One region of the Streptomyces sp. NPDC085866 genome, then DNA from elsewhere that is predicted to be linked to it. Evidence: riboswitches for the same ligand, from Rfam matches in the RefSeq annotation. Region 1 holds a riboswitch; the other holds the start of a gene.
The links. A riboswitch is a leader RNA that binds a small molecule or an ion and turns the genes downstream of it on or off. The one in region 1 is predicted to bind cobalamin.
Positions count from the first base shown of each region.

Region 2: it holds a riboswitch for cobalamin, as region 1 does, so the genes downstream of both, ACIF83_RS22695 (cobalamin biosynthesis protein) here and ACIF83_RS19570 (CbtB-domain containing protein) in region 1, are expected to answer to the same signal.

Region 1 covers NZ_JBITSQ010000007.1:231,522-238,525, forward strand. Annotated here, with positions in the region: gene ACIF83_RS19535 (bifunctional sugar phosphate isomerase/epimerase/4-hydroxyphenylpyruvate dioxygenase family protein) at 1-1,387, opposite strand, end outside; gene ACIF83_RS19540 (IclR family transcriptional regulator) at 1,722-2,549, shown strand; partial or broken gene ACIF83_RS19545 (3-hydroxybutyryl-CoA dehydrogenase) at 2,572-3,390, shown strand; partial or broken gene ACIF83_RS19550 (5-methyltetrahydropteroyltriglutamate--homocysteine methyltransferase) at 3,443-3,625, shown strand; gene ACIF83_RS19555 (histidine phosphatase family protein) at 3,750-4,328, shown strand; gene ACIF83_RS19560 (hypothetical protein) at 4,335-4,688, opposite strand; gene ACIF83_RS19565 (CbtA family protein) at 4,781-5,533, opposite strand; gene ACIF83_RS19570 (CbtB-domain containing protein) at 5,555-5,776, opposite strand; cobalamin riboswitch at 5,813-5,955, opposite strand; gene ACIF83_RS19575 (MMPL family transporter) at 6,075-7,004, opposite strand, start outside.
Region 2 covers NZ_JBITSQ010000008.1:409,596-416,599, reverse strand. Annotated here, with positions in the region: gene ACIF83_RS22705 (anion permease) at 1-1,073, shown strand, start outside; gene ACIF83_RS22700 (hypothetical protein) at 1,102-1,329, shown strand; cobalamin riboswitch at 1,837-1,980, shown strand; gene ACIF83_RS22695 (cobalamin biosynthesis protein) at 2,080-3,024, shown strand; gene ACIF83_RS22690 (cobyric acid synthase) at 3,021-4,589, shown strand; gene cobN (cobaltochelatase subunit CobN) at 4,586-7,004, shown strand, end outside.

The DNA of each region.
Region 1 (7,004 bases):
GGGCGCGGCTGCGGAAGAGCCCGTAGGGGTCGGCGAGTTCGACGGTGTCGTGCGGGCTCAGGCCGAGCACGGCGCGATGGAAGAGCACCGCCTCGTCGAAGTGGTGCCAGGGCTGGGTGAGCGCGAGATGGTCGATGCCGGTGACGCCGGAGGACCGGCCCGCCGCCCGGTGCTCGAAGTCGTCCGCCCAGCTGGGGAGTCCCGGTCGGCGGGTGGCGCAGAAGAGCACTTCGGTGCCGTCCGGTGCGGCGACCGACTCCAGGGGGAGGCCCTGCTCGGCGCGGCGCCTGGGGAGGGTCGGGGCGAGCAGGGCCTCGGCGCGACGGGCGCAGGCCTGCGGATCCGGTGACTCCAGACCGATGGCGGCCAGCCTCGTACCGGCGCGACGGGTGGCGGCTCCGGCGTCGACCAGGACCCGGGCCTCGCCCTGCTCCCACAGGTCGACGGGCTTGCCGCGGTGCCGGGCGGTGCGGGTGAAGCCGAGGGCGGCCAGCAGGTCACCGACGGGCTGGGGGTCGCCGGCGGCGAGTTCGGCGAAGGCCACGCCGGAGGGTGCGGCCGTGGCCGGCAGGGCGGACACGCCGGCGGCCTCCTCCAGGGCGAGCAGGGACCGCAGACCGTCCACGGCGGTGCGGCCCGCGTCCGCCTGACGGAACACGTCGTTGAAGACCTCCAGGGACAGCGGTCCCTGGTAGCCGGTTGCGCGCACGTGCCGTACCAGGCCGGCGACGTCGAAGCCGCCCTGGCCGGGGAAGCAGCGGTAGTGGCGGCTCCACTGCAGGACGTCCATCGCGAGCAGCGGGGCGTCGGCCAGCTGGAGGAAGAAGATCTTCTCGCCGGGGATGTCCTCGATACCCTTGGGGTCCGAGCCCCGGGAGAGGATGTGGAAGCTGTCCAGGCAGGTGCCCAGCGCCGGGTGGCCGGCGGTCTCGACGATGCGCCAAGCGTGATCGTACGTGTTCACGTGCCGCCCCCAGGCGAGCGCCTCGTAGGCGACGCGAATGCCGAACTCCTGCGCCAGATCCGCCAGTCGGCCCAGCTGCCGGGCGGCGAGCGCGTCGTCGTCCAGCGTCTGCGGGGAGACGTTGGAGCAGACGAGGACGGTGTCGACGCCGAGCCGGGTCATCAGCTCGAACTTGTGCCGGGCGCGGCGGAGGTTGCGGGCGAACTCGTCGGCGGGCACGGCCTCGATGTCCCGCATGGGCTGGTAGAGGTCGATGGTCAGGCCCAGGTCCGCCGCGCGGGCGGCGATCTCCTCGGGCGACAGGGGGCTCGCGAGCAGGTCGTTCTCGAAGATCTCGACGCCGTCGAAGCCGGCGCGCGCAGCGGCGGTGAGCTTCTCGGTCAGAGTGCCGCTCAGGCAGACGGTGGCGATCGACTTCCGCATGGTCGCTCCCTACGCTGATCCAGGTCTTCTGGGCGACCACTAGGCGGTTCGTCCGTTCCACTGTGCGGTCAGACTAATCACGCGACGGGCTTCGGACAAGGGCGCGTCGAGCCGGGCCGGACCGGCACGCGGAGCAGCCCCGAACGCTGTCGATGAGCGTGGCGAGCAGTAACGACGCGAAGGCGGCCCTGGACCGCTTGACCCATTGTGTGGATCAAGCGGTCCATTGAGCAGCGCGATAGGGGCAGGCTGCGGAGCCATCCAGGGCTGCGACAGGATGGCCCCGGCGTCGTGGTTTCACCGGTCCGTGCACCGGACTACCGTCGGGGGTGTCATGAGCGGGTCGGCCACAGCGGGGAGGCAGCAGGTGAGCGTGGAAGAAACGCCGACGGGCGGCGACCGGGATCAGCAGCCCACCGGGGTGCGCAGTGTCCGGCGGGCCTTCGACATCCTCAACCTGCTCAACGAGCAGCGGCCCGTCATCACGCTACGGGAGATCACCGAGGCCACCGGGCTGGCGAAGACCACCGCGCTGCGGCTGGTGCAGACCCTGGAGGAGAGCGGCCTGCTGTGGTCGCACCCGGCCGGCTACACCGCGGGGCCGGCACTGTGGCGCTGGGCCTATCTCGCCCGCAGCCAGTGGGAGGTGCCCCAGGAGACCCGCAAGGTCATGCGCGACCTCGCCGACCGGCTCGGCGAGACGGTCAATCTCTTCGTCGCCCGGGACGTCCACCGCATCTGCGTCGCCCACGAGGAGAGCCCGCACCCGCTGCGTCATGTCGTCGACGTCGGCGACGAGCAGCCCCTGTGGGCCGGCGCCTCCTCCAAGATCCTCCTGCGCGACGCCTCCGATGCGTTCCTGCAGCGTGTGGCCGCCGCCTCGCCCCACGGTGAGACGTACGCCGATCAGCTGCGGACGTGGGCGGCCGATGCGGCCGAGCGGGGCTACGCGGTCAGCAGCAGCGAGTGGGACGAGGGGCTGACCGCCGTGGCGGTGCCCGTCACCGGCCGCACCGGCCGGGTCGTCGGGTCCCTCTCATTGAGCGGCCCCAGCCACCGCTTCCCCTACGAGGCCGTCGAGCGCTTCGCCGCAGAACTCGCCCAGGGTGCCCGGCTCATCTCCGACCAGGGCTTCACCCACCCCCTGGGCAGCGAGGGCTGAGCCGACGGTCGGCGGCGGCCGGATGGGCGCGGGCATCGCCGAGGTCTGTGCGCGGGCCGGGCTGGACACGGTGGTCTGCGAGGCCGACGCCACGGCCGCACGCGCCGCACGGAAACGCGTGGCCTCCTCCCTGGACCGCGCGGTCCGGCGGGGCAGGCTGGAACCGGCAGCGGCCCGGGACGCACTGGACCGGCTGGTCTTCAGCGGTGATCTGGAGGACCTGGCCGACCGGCAGCTGGTCGTCGAGGCCGTCATCGAGAACGTGGACGTCAAGACCGAGGTGTTCGCGGCGCTCGACAAGATCGTCGAGGATCCTGGCGCCGTGCTCGCGACGAACACCTCGTCGCTCCCCTTGATGCGCCTCGGCATGGCCACCTGTCGCGCGGACCGGGTGGGTCTGCACTTCTTCAACCCGGTACCCGTACTGCCGCTGGTCGAGGTCGTGACCTCCCTGCACACTGCGGCGCAAGCGGCTGCCGTCGTCGAGGAGTTCGCCGCACAGACGCTCGACAAGACGGTCATCCGCTCCCGGGACCGGGCCGGCTTCGTCGTCAACGCGCTGCTCGTCCCGTACCTCCTGTCGGCCGTCCGCACGGCGGAGTCCTGCTTCGCACCGCCGCCGACATCGACACCGGCATGGAGCTGGGTTGCGCCCACTCATGGGTCCGCTCAGGCTCGCGGACCTGATCGGGCTCGACACCGTCGCCTCGATCGCAGAGTCCCTCTACGACGAGTTCAGGGAACCTCTCTACGCCCCTCCCCCACTGCTCCGGCGGATGGTCGAGGCGGGACTGCTGGGCCGCAAGTCCGGGCGGGGTTCCACCTGTACGACCGGAGCTGAGCGGTAGGCTTGCCCGTGCAGCTGGTTCGCCCCGTCCTCCAGGCGGGATGCGTCCCCTCGCGTGCCCGGCACGGGCGAGGTGGCCGACCTGCTGCGCCTCGGGCTCGAGGCCGTCCCGGCCGAACGCCTGTGGGTCAACCCGGACTGCGGTCTCAAGACCCGCGGCTGGCCGGAGGTACGGGCCGCCCTGGAGAACCTGGTCGCCGCGGCTTTGACCGTGCGCACGGAGATCTAGTCGCCGAGCCCGCCCCGGCCGTACCGGCCGGGGCGGGTCTGCACGGCCACCACGCATGCCCGTACCGTCCTACGTACGCAGCCCAGGACCCCCGCCCCGCGGCGGAAGCAGGAGGAACAACCACGTGACCAGCCGTGTCACTCTCATCTCACCCGCGACCACGCCCTCACTGCGGCGGGCCCGCTTCGACGACGGCGACTCGATCGAGGACAGCGCGGCGGCGCGGGTCAGACCGGCGGCCGGGTCCCTGCCCGCAGCGGGCCGCGTCCTCGTCTCTCCCAGCGTGCGCTGCCGGCAGACGGCCTGCGCCCTCGGCCTCGACGCATCGGCGGAACCGGAACTCTCGGGCCTCGACGTGGGCCGGTGGCGCGGGCGGACGCTGGACGACGTCGGCGCCGTCGAGCCGGAAGCGGTGGCCCGCTGGCTGGCCGATCCCGGGGCTGCACCGCATGGCGGCGAGTCGGTGCGGGAGCTGTGTGCGCGGGTCGCGGGCTGGCTGGACACTAGCGGGCCGGCGGACGGCAGGACGATCGCCGTGGTGGAGCCCGAGGTCGTACGGGCTGTGGTGGTGCACGCGTTGGGCGCGCCCGAGGCGGCGTTCTGGCGCCTCGACGTCGCGCCGCTCACGGCGACGGAGGTCACCGGCCGGTCCGGACGCTGGAACGTGCGGCTCGGACACGGCCTCGCCCAGCCGGGCGACTGACGGCGGTCAGGAAGTCGCCTCCCGATGGCGACGCAGCAGTGCGGCGATCGCGCACCGCAGGCAGTCGGTGTCCGGGGCGCCGGTCGTGCCGTGGTCGCCGTGGCAGTCGGCCGTCGCCCGTCGGACCGCGCCCTCATCCGGCGTGCGGCAGAGGGCCGTTGGGCCGCCGACCAGGGCCTCCAGCTCGTCGAGAAGTCTCTCGGTCCGCTTGACCTGTTGGGCGAGCACCCGTACCCGCGCGCTCTGGCCGCCGATCTGGCGTCGGCTGGCGATGAGTTGGGCGTACTCCTCCATGGTCAGGGCGATCGCCTCACGTCCGCCGAGAGTGATGTGGCGCGGTTCGGGACGTTGTCTGGCCACTCGGCTCCTCCGCTCGTCGCCTCCGCCGGTGTCCCGGGAACGCGAGAGGGCCCCCGGACGGTTCCGAAGGGCCCTCTCGTGTCCTGAAGGGATCAGTGCGTGGCGGGAACTCTCCGCCCGGACGCAGTGGTCGCGGGCTTCGGATTCAGTTGCCGCTCGGCCAACTCGCCGAAGAGCAGGCCGAATCCGCCCCACAGAACGGCCTGGATGGCCAGTGCGGAGAGGCGGAACCGCCACAGCAGGGTGGCCGGGAAGTCCTTCGGCACCTCGTTGACGACCGGGAGGAAGGCGTAGGCCAGACCGATCGCGACGGCGAAGGCGGCGACCGCGACGACGGTCGCGTACCAGGTGCCCAGGGTGGGTGCGAGGCGCTTGCCCAGGATGGTGACGGCGACCGCCAGGAGCACGCTGAGCAGCATCATCAGGAAGTACAGGGTAGTCCGCTTGCCGATGGTGTCGGGCTCGCCGACCGACGGCGGGTTGGCCGGGTACTTCAGGAACGGGACGACGTACACGGCGAGCAGCGCGCAGCCGGACAGCAGCAGCGCGGTCGCCCGCGGGCTGAAGCGGCCGACACGGCCGAGCGCGACGCAGAAGGCGAGCGCGGCGATCCCGCCGAAGGCGACCCCGTAGATGAGGACACCGGTGGCGAGGCCCAGGGTGGACTGCAGGGAGCGGGAGACGACCTCCATCCCGTGCTCGTGGGAGTGGGCGTCCTCGAAGCTGATCGCGCTGTCGACGTTCGGCTCACCGAGGAGGTAGGCGACGACGAGGGCGAGCACGCCGGCGGCCAGGCCGGCGAGCATGCCTCGCACGAGAAGGTTTCTCACGGTTGCGGAGTTCATGGTCGAGCGGCGTCCCTCGCGTCAGTGGCAGGGGAAGCCGAGCAGGTGGCGTGCGTCATGCACCCACTCGTGGACGTCCGTGCCGTTGAACACGGAGGTGGCGCCCTGCTCGGCGCCGACGAAGTACAGCAGGACGAGCATGAGGATGCCGAAGAAGACCGCCCACGGAGCGATCGCCTTCAGCGGCAGCGTGGCGGGAACGGCGGGGGTGGTGGCTGTCGGCTGGGCGACGGTCTGCGCCATGGCAGGACCTCCTCTGGGAGTTCGCGTCCCATCTCGGTGGTGCACATGACGACGGCCACGGGTCTGACTCACGGGACACCCAGGGGTGTTCCGCATACAGTGGCGCGACCGTGCCGGATTCCCACCGGCTTCCGTCTCGCCGTCGTCGATATCGGACAGACCGTACCGCGTGGCGCGTGCATGGCCAAGACCGCGTGGTCCGTCGTGATCTTCCTCTCGCCTCGGCCGCTGTGCTGACGACGGGTCGGGTCTGCCGGGCTGTGCGGCCCGGCAGACCTGCGCCGTCCTCGTGATGCTGCTAGCCGCGGCGGCCCGACGGATCGGGTGCGACCGTGTCCCGGTTCCGGCCGGGAACCGAACCGGCGTCAGGAGATCCGGCGCCGACCGCCGCTTCCCGCGCCTGGTCCCCGTGGCCCGGCCACCACGCCGCGTGGCCGATCAGCGCGGTGAGGCTCGGCGTGAAGAACATCGCCATCACGAAGGCGGCGACCGCGATACCGAAGGAGACCGCGAAACCCATCTCCGTCAGCAGCGCGTTGCCCGCCAGCATCATCGTGGCGAAGGTCGCCGCCAGGATGAAGCCGGCCGCCGCCACGGTCGGCCCGGCGTGCCGGAGCGCCATGCCGGCCGCCTCGCGGGGCTCGCGGCCCTCGCGGGCCTCCTCGCGGAGCCGGGCGATCATGAGGATGTTGTAGTCGGTGCCGATGGCGACCACGAACAGATACATGATCACCGGGAGCATGAACATCAGACCGGAGTGTCCCTGCCCCTCCTGGAAGATCCATACCGTGGCGCCGAGGGTGGCACCGAAGCCGAGGCCCACCGAGGCCATCAGGTACCAGGGGGCGACCACGCTGCGCAGCAGCAGCCCCAGGATGACCATGATGAGGAGGGCGGCGACGGGGAAGACCGTCCGGTAGTCGTGGTTGACCGCCGTGGCGATGTCCTTGTAGATCGAGGACATGCCGCCGACGAGGGCTTCGGTGCCCTCGGGGGCGTCGGAGTGCGCGACGTCGCGCACCTCGCCCACGGCATCGATCGCCTTGTCCGTCGACGCCTCGTACCTGAGCGTGACGGTGAAGTCGGCGGTGGTACCGCCCTTGTTCAGCTGGGTCAGGCGGGCGTTCGCGACGCCGTCCACGGCCCCGAGCTTGTGCGCGTACGCGTCCAGGCCGGACTTGTCCAGCTGCTTGCCGTCGGTGCTGGACAGGAAGACGTCGGTGGGTGC
Region 2 (7,004 bases), on a different contig from region 1:
TCTCCGTGGAGGTCGCCAACACGATCTCCAAGGGCCTTGTCGATGAGAACGGCATCCGTCCCGAGGTCATATTCGCCGCCCTGGTCGGCGCGATCCTCTGGAACCTGCTGACCTGGCTGGTGGGACTGCCGTCCAGCTCCTCGCACGCCCTGATGGGCGGCCTGATCGGCGCCACCGTCGCCTCCGCGGGCTTCGGTGCCGTCCACAGTGACGTGCTGGTCACCAAGGTGCTGCTCCCGGCGGTCGCCGCGCCGATCGTCGCGGGTCTCGCCGCGATGCTGGCCACCCGCTTCTCCTACGGCATCGGCAAGAACGCCGACGGCGAGGCCACCCGCAAGGGCTACCGCGCCGGTCAGATCGCCTCCGCCGGTCTGGTCTCCCTCGCCCACGGCACCAACGACGCGCAGAAGACGATGGGCATCATCACCCTCGCGCTCGTCACGGGCGGCGCCATCGCCCCCGGCTCCAACCCTCCCACCTGGGTCATCCTCTCCGCGGGTCTGGCCATCGCGCTCGGCACCTACATCGGCGGCTGGCGCATCATCCGCACCATGGGCAAGGGCCTGACCGACCTCGAGCCGCGACAGGGCTTCGCCGCCCAGACCAGCGCGGCCACGGCCATCCTGGCCTCCTCGCACCTCGGCTTCTCCCTCTCCACCACCCACGTCGTCTCCGGCTCGGTGATGGGTGCGGGTCTGGGCCGCAAGGGCGGTGTGGTCCGCTGGTCCACCGCGACCCGCATGTTCATCGCCTGGGCGCTGACCCTGCCGGCCGCCGCGCTGGTCGGCGCGGGCGCCGAGTCCGTCACGGACCTGGGTGACTGGGGCACTGCGGCCGTCGCCGTCTTCCTGGTCGGCGCCAGCGCCGCGATCTGGAAGATCTCCCGCCGCGAGGTCGTCGACCACACCAACGTCGCCGACGACACGGTGGAGCCGGCCGGCGTGGTGACCACCGCCATCGCCGCGGTGACCCCGCCGCCCGCGGGCACCGTCACCGAGGACCTGTCGGCCACGATCCCGGCTCAGGTCACCACCGAACCGGCTCCGGCGACTCCGCCGGCCGCCGCAGTCTGACCGCCCGGAAACTGAAGGAAGCATCCCCATGAAGATCGACTGGGCGGCCCTCGGCTCCGTCTTCGGCGTCAGCCTCGCGTTCACGGTGGGCCTGGTGGCCCTGTTCACCCTCGGCATCAACGGCCTGTCGCGCCGCGAGAAGGCCACGGCGCAGGGTGGGTCCGCGGCGCTGGCCGTGACTGGTGCGTACGTCTGCTTCGCCGCTTGTGCGGCTGCGGTGGCGTACGGGATCTATCTGATCGTGGCGAAGCCCTGACGCCGAAGTCCCCGTTGTCCGCCCTGTCGGCACCGATTCAGTCGGAACGACAGGGCGGACGCATGTCCGCCACGGCCGAGAGCGGCTCGGCGGACCTGAGCAGATGTCCGACATCCCCTGCGACCGGGGCCACCGTCCGACACCGGCCTCCGTGCTGATCGCGGCCGACGTGCCCACCCTGTCGGCGATCAGGTGCTCGGCCCGGGTCGCAGAGAAGCCGGCACATCCCGGCCCGGGGCCACGAGGACCAGCGGCGGCTTTCGTCCCGCCACCTCCAGCGGCATCTCGCCCACGTACGCCACCGTGTGTCCCCTCCCACGACCGTTGCATCCCGTATGAGACGTACGCGCTACCGCAGGGGGTCACGGTCCGTGAGGACGAGCGGGATCCCCGAATGCCGCCCGAGGGACCGGAATTCACCCCGCCCCGGTCGCTCTGCGCCACCCGTCATGCCGGCGATGTGGGCCTCAGCACAGTCCGGCTTCCCAGGTCAAAGGCAAGTTGACGGCCCTTCCGGGCGCGTGGTGGACTGCCCAGGCCATGTACGGCGGCAGGAGAGGAAGCCGGTGCGAATCCGGCGCGGTCCCGCCACTGTCACCGGGGAAGTAATCCCCCGGGAGCCAGGAACTCTCACCGCCGGTCTCGTCGAACCAGGGCGCGGACACCCTGAGTGAGGACATATCGCCATGCGCGGCTGCCGATTGAGGTTCAGTAACAGGGTTTTGCCTGCCCCGACGGCCGGCTGAGCCGATGGGTGCCGATCGCTTCTACGCGTACGGCGCCGCCGCCGGCATCGTCGGCGACCTGGTCCTCGGCGATCCGCGCCGCGGGCATCCGGTCGCCGCGTTCGGGCGGGCGGCCGCCGCCGTGGAACGCGCGCTGTGGCACGACCACCGCGGCTGGGGTGCGCTGCACACCGCCGTGTGCGCCGGCGGTGCCGTCGCGCTGGGGGCCGTGGCCGAGCGGGCCGTGCGCCGCTCCCCCGCGGCTTCCGTCGCGCTGACCGCCGCCGCCACCTGGGCCGTGGTCGGGGGTACTTCGCTCGCCCGGGAGGCGCGGACAGTGGGGCGCGCGTTGGAGGCCGGGGACGTCGAGGCGGCCCGGACGCGGCTGCCGCATCTGTGCGGGCGGGATCCGCAGGCCCTCGACGCCGACGGGATCGCCCGGGCGGTCGTGGAGTCCGTCGCCGAGAACACCTCCGACGCCGTGGTGGGTGCGCTGGTGTGGGGTGCGGTGGGCGGGGTGCCGGGGCTGCTCGGGTTCCGGGCCGTCAACACCCTGGACGCGATGGTGGGGCACAAGTCGGCCCGCTTCCGGCGCTACGGCTGGGCCTCCGCCCGGCTCGACGACGTCGCCGGCTGGCCGGGGGCGCGGCTGACCGCCGTACTCGCCGCCGCGGCCGGACCGGACCCCCGCGGTGCCGTGCGCGCCTGGCGGGCGGATGCCCGCAAGCACCCGAGTCCCAACGCCGGGCCCGTCGAGGCCTCGTTCGCGGGCGCCCTCGGCGTGCGGCTGGGCGGGACGCTCTCCTACGGCGGGCGCGTCGAACACCGGCCCGTACTGGGCGGGGACACCGGGCGGGCCGTCCGGGTCACCGACATCGACCGGGCCGTACGGCTCTCCCGCCGGGTCGGCCTGCTCGCGCTCGGCGTCACGGTCGCCGCGCGCCGACTCGTGAAGGGACGTGGGCAGTGAACGGTGGTCTGCTCGTCGCCGGCACCACCTCCGACGCCGGCAAGAGCGTCGTGACGGCCGGGATCTGCCGGTGGCTGGTGCGCCAGGGCGTCAAGGTCGCGCCCTTCAAGGCGCAGAACATGTCCCTCAACTCGTTCGTGACCCGGGAGGGCGCCGAGATCGGGCGGGCGCAGGCCATGCAGGCCCAGGCCTGCCGGGTCGAGCCGACCGCGCTGATGAACCCCGTGCTGCTCAAGCCCGGTGGCGAGCAGAGCAGTCAGGTGGTGCTGCTCGGCAAGCCGGTGGGCGAGCTGAGCGCACGCGGGTACCACGGGGGGCGCCAGCAGCGACTGCTCGGCACGGTGCTGGACTGTCTGGCCGAGTTGCGGGGCACGTATGACGCGGTGATCTGTGAGGGGGCCGGTTCGCCCGCGGAGATCAATCTGCGGCGCACCGACATCGTGAACATGGGGATCGCGCGGAACGCGCGGCTGCCCGTGCTGGTGGTGGGCGACATCGACCGCGGGGGCGTGTTCGCCTCCTTCTTCGGGACCGTCGCGCTGCTGTCCCGGGAGGACCAGGAGCTGGTCGCCGGGTTCCTGGTCAACAAGTTCCGGGGTGATGTCAGCCTGCTGGAGCCGGGGTTGGACATGCTGCACGGGCTCACCGGGCGGCACACCTACGGCGTGCTGCCGTTCCGGCACGGGCTCGGCATCGACGAGGAGGACGGGATGGGGGTCCCCCCGCGCGAGCGAAGCCGAGCGTGGGGGAGGGTCTCCCTGCGCGGGACCGTGCGGGAGTCGAACACCGCCCCGCCAGTCGGCGAGGACGTGCTGCGGGTCGCCGTCTGCGCGATCCCGCTCATGTCCAACTTCACGGACGTGGACGCGCTGGCCGCCGAACCGGGCGTCGTGGTGCGGTTCGTGGACCGGCCGGAGGAGCTGGCGGACGCCGACCTCGTGGTGATCCCGGGGACCCGTGGGACGGTCAGGGCGCTCGCGTGGCTGCGGGAGCGGGGCCTCGCGGACGCCCTCGTCAGAAGGGCCGCGGAGGGACGCCCGGTCCTCGGCGTCTGCGGCGGCTTCCAGATCCTCGGCGAGCGCATCGAGGACGAGGTCGAGTCGCGTGCCGGCAGCGTCCCGGGGCTCGGAGTGCTCCCCGTGCGGGTGCGGTTCGCCCGCGAGAAGACCCTCACCCGGCCGACCGGGGAAGCCCTCGGGGAGCGGGTCGAGGGCTACGAGATCCATCACGGGGTCGCCTCCGTAGCGGGAGGGGAGGCGTTCATCTCCGATGGCGAAGGACGCAGCCTGGACGGCTGCCGGGTCGGTCAGACCTGGGGCACGCACTGGCACGGCTCCCTGGAGTCGGACGGTTTCCGGCGGGCCTTCCTGCGCGAGGTGGCGGCCGCCGCGGGGCGCCGCTTCGTACCGGCCCCCGACACCTCGTTCGCCGCGCTGCGCGAGGAGCAGCTCGACCGGCTCGGCGACCTGATCGAACAGCACGCGGACACGGACGCGCTCTGGCGGCTCATCGAGTCGGGCGCGCCGCAAGGACTGCCTTTCATTCCACCGGGAGCGCCCGCATGAGCACAGTGTTGTTGTTGTCGACCGCCGACACCGATCTGCTGGCGGCCCGGGCCTCCGGCTCCGGCTACCGGATCGGGAACCCGACCCGGGTGGACGTCGCGGAGGAGCTGCCGGGCCTCGTCGAGGGCGCGGACATCGCCGTCGTACGGCTGCTGGGCGGCAAGCGCGCCTGGGAGGACGGGCTGGCCGCGCTCCGGGCGTCCGGCGTGCCGACCGTGCTGCTGGGCGGCGAGGCGGTGCCGGACGCCGAGCTGATGGCCGAGTCGTCCGTACCGGCGGGTGTGGTGGCGGAGGCCCTGAAGTACCTGGTCGAGGGCGGCCCCGCGAACCTGACCGAGCTGGCCCGGTTCCTGTCCGACACCGTGCTGCTGACCGGCGAGGGCTTCGAAGAGCCGCGGAAGATGCCCGAGTACGGCGTGCACGGCTCGTACGAGATCCGGGACGGCCGGCCGACCGTGGGCGTCCTCTTCTACCGGGCGCACGAACTGAGCGGAAACACCGCCTTCGTGGACACGCTGTGCGAGGCGATCGAGGGGCGGGGCGCCAACGCCCTGCCGGTGTACTGCGGTTCGCTGCGCGGCGCGGACGCCGGGCTGTACGAACTGCTGGGGCAGGCCGACGCCCTGGTCGCCACCGTCCTGGCGGCCGGCGGTACGCACGCCTCGCAGGCCTCGGCGGGCGGGGACGAGGAGGCCTGGGACATCGGGGCGCTCGCCGACCTGAACGTCCCGGTGCTGCAGGGCCTCTGCCTCACCTCCTCGCGGGCCGCCTGGGACGAGTCGGACGCCGCCCTCTCTCCCATGGACGCGGCGATGCAGGTCGCGATCCCGGAGTTCGACGGCCGCCTCGTCACGGTGCCGTTCTCCTTCAAGGAGCAGGGGCCGGACGACGTCCCGGTGTACGTCGCCGACCCCGAGCGGGCGTCGCGGGTGGCCGGAATCGCCGTACGGCACGCACAGTTGAAGCACAAGCCGAACGCGGACAAGAAGATCGCGCTGGTCTTCACCGCCTACCCGACCAAGCACTCCCGGGTCGGCAACGCGGTGGGCCTGGACACGCCCGCGTCGGCGGTACGCGTCCTGGACGCCCTGAAGGAAGCCGGGTACGGGCTCACCGCATACCCGGACAACGGCGACGAGTTGATCCACCGGCTGATCGAGGCCGGCGGGCACGACGTCGAGTGGCTCACCGAGGAGCAGCTGGCCGCCGCGCCCGCACGGGTGCCGCTCGCCGACTACCGGGCCTGGTTCGACAAGCTCGACCCGGAGCTGCGGGACGCGATGCTGGAGGCGTGGGGCGAGCCGCCGGGCAGCCTGTACGTCGACGGGGACGAGATCGTGCTCGCGTCCCTGCAGTTCGGGAACGTCGTCGTGATGATCCAGCCGCCGCGCGGCTTCGGCGAGAACCCGATCGCGATCTACCACGACCCCGACATGCCGCCGTCGCACCACTACATGGCGGCCTACCGCTGGCTCGACAACAGCTTCGGCGCCGACGCGATCGTGCACATGGGCAAGCACGGCACGATGGAGTGGCTGCCGGGCAAGGGCCTGGGTCTGAGCGCCGGTTGCGCCCCGGACGCCGTGCTCGGCGACCTGCCCCTCATCTACCCGTTCATCGTCAACGACCCCGGCGAGGGCACACAGGCCAAGCGGCGCGGGCACGCCACGGTGGTCGACCACCTGGTGCCGCCGATGGCCCGTGCCGACACCTACGGCGACCTGGCCAAGCTGGAGCAGCTGCTGGACGAGTACGCGCTCGTCTCCGATCTGGACCCGGCGAAGGCACCGGCCGTGCGGGCGCAGATCTGGACGCTGGTCAAGGCGGCCGAGCTGCACCACGACCTGCATGTGGACGAGCAGCCGGAGGACGACGACTTCGACGAGTTCGTCATGCACATCGACGGCTATCTGTGCGAGATCAAGGACGTGCAGATCCGGGACGGTCTGCACATCCTCGGCGGCGGTCCGGTCGGCGAGCCGCGCGTCAACCTGGTCCTCGCCGTACTGCGCGCCTCGCAGGTGTGGGGCGGGCAGGCGAACGCGCTGCCGGGGCTGCGGGCCTCGCTGGCCGAGCACTTCGGGCTGGTCGAGAAGGAGCTGCTGGCCGAGCCGGGTGCGCCGGTGAAGGTGCCGGTGGAGCTGACGGACCTGGTCGAAGGCCCGTCCCGTACGGCCGCCGACACGATCGACCTGCTGGAGCAGCTGTGCCGACGGATCGCGGAGGGCATGGAGGCCCGCGCCTGGGCGGTCGCCGAGAGCGTGCCGCTGATCCGTGAGGTCCTCGGGACCGAACTCCCGGCCGCGGTCGCGGTGCTGGAGTTCGCGTGCACCGAGGTGGTCCCCCGGCTCGCCCGCACGACCGACGAGATCGGCCACATCCTCCGGGCGCTGGACGGCGGTTACGTGCCCGCGG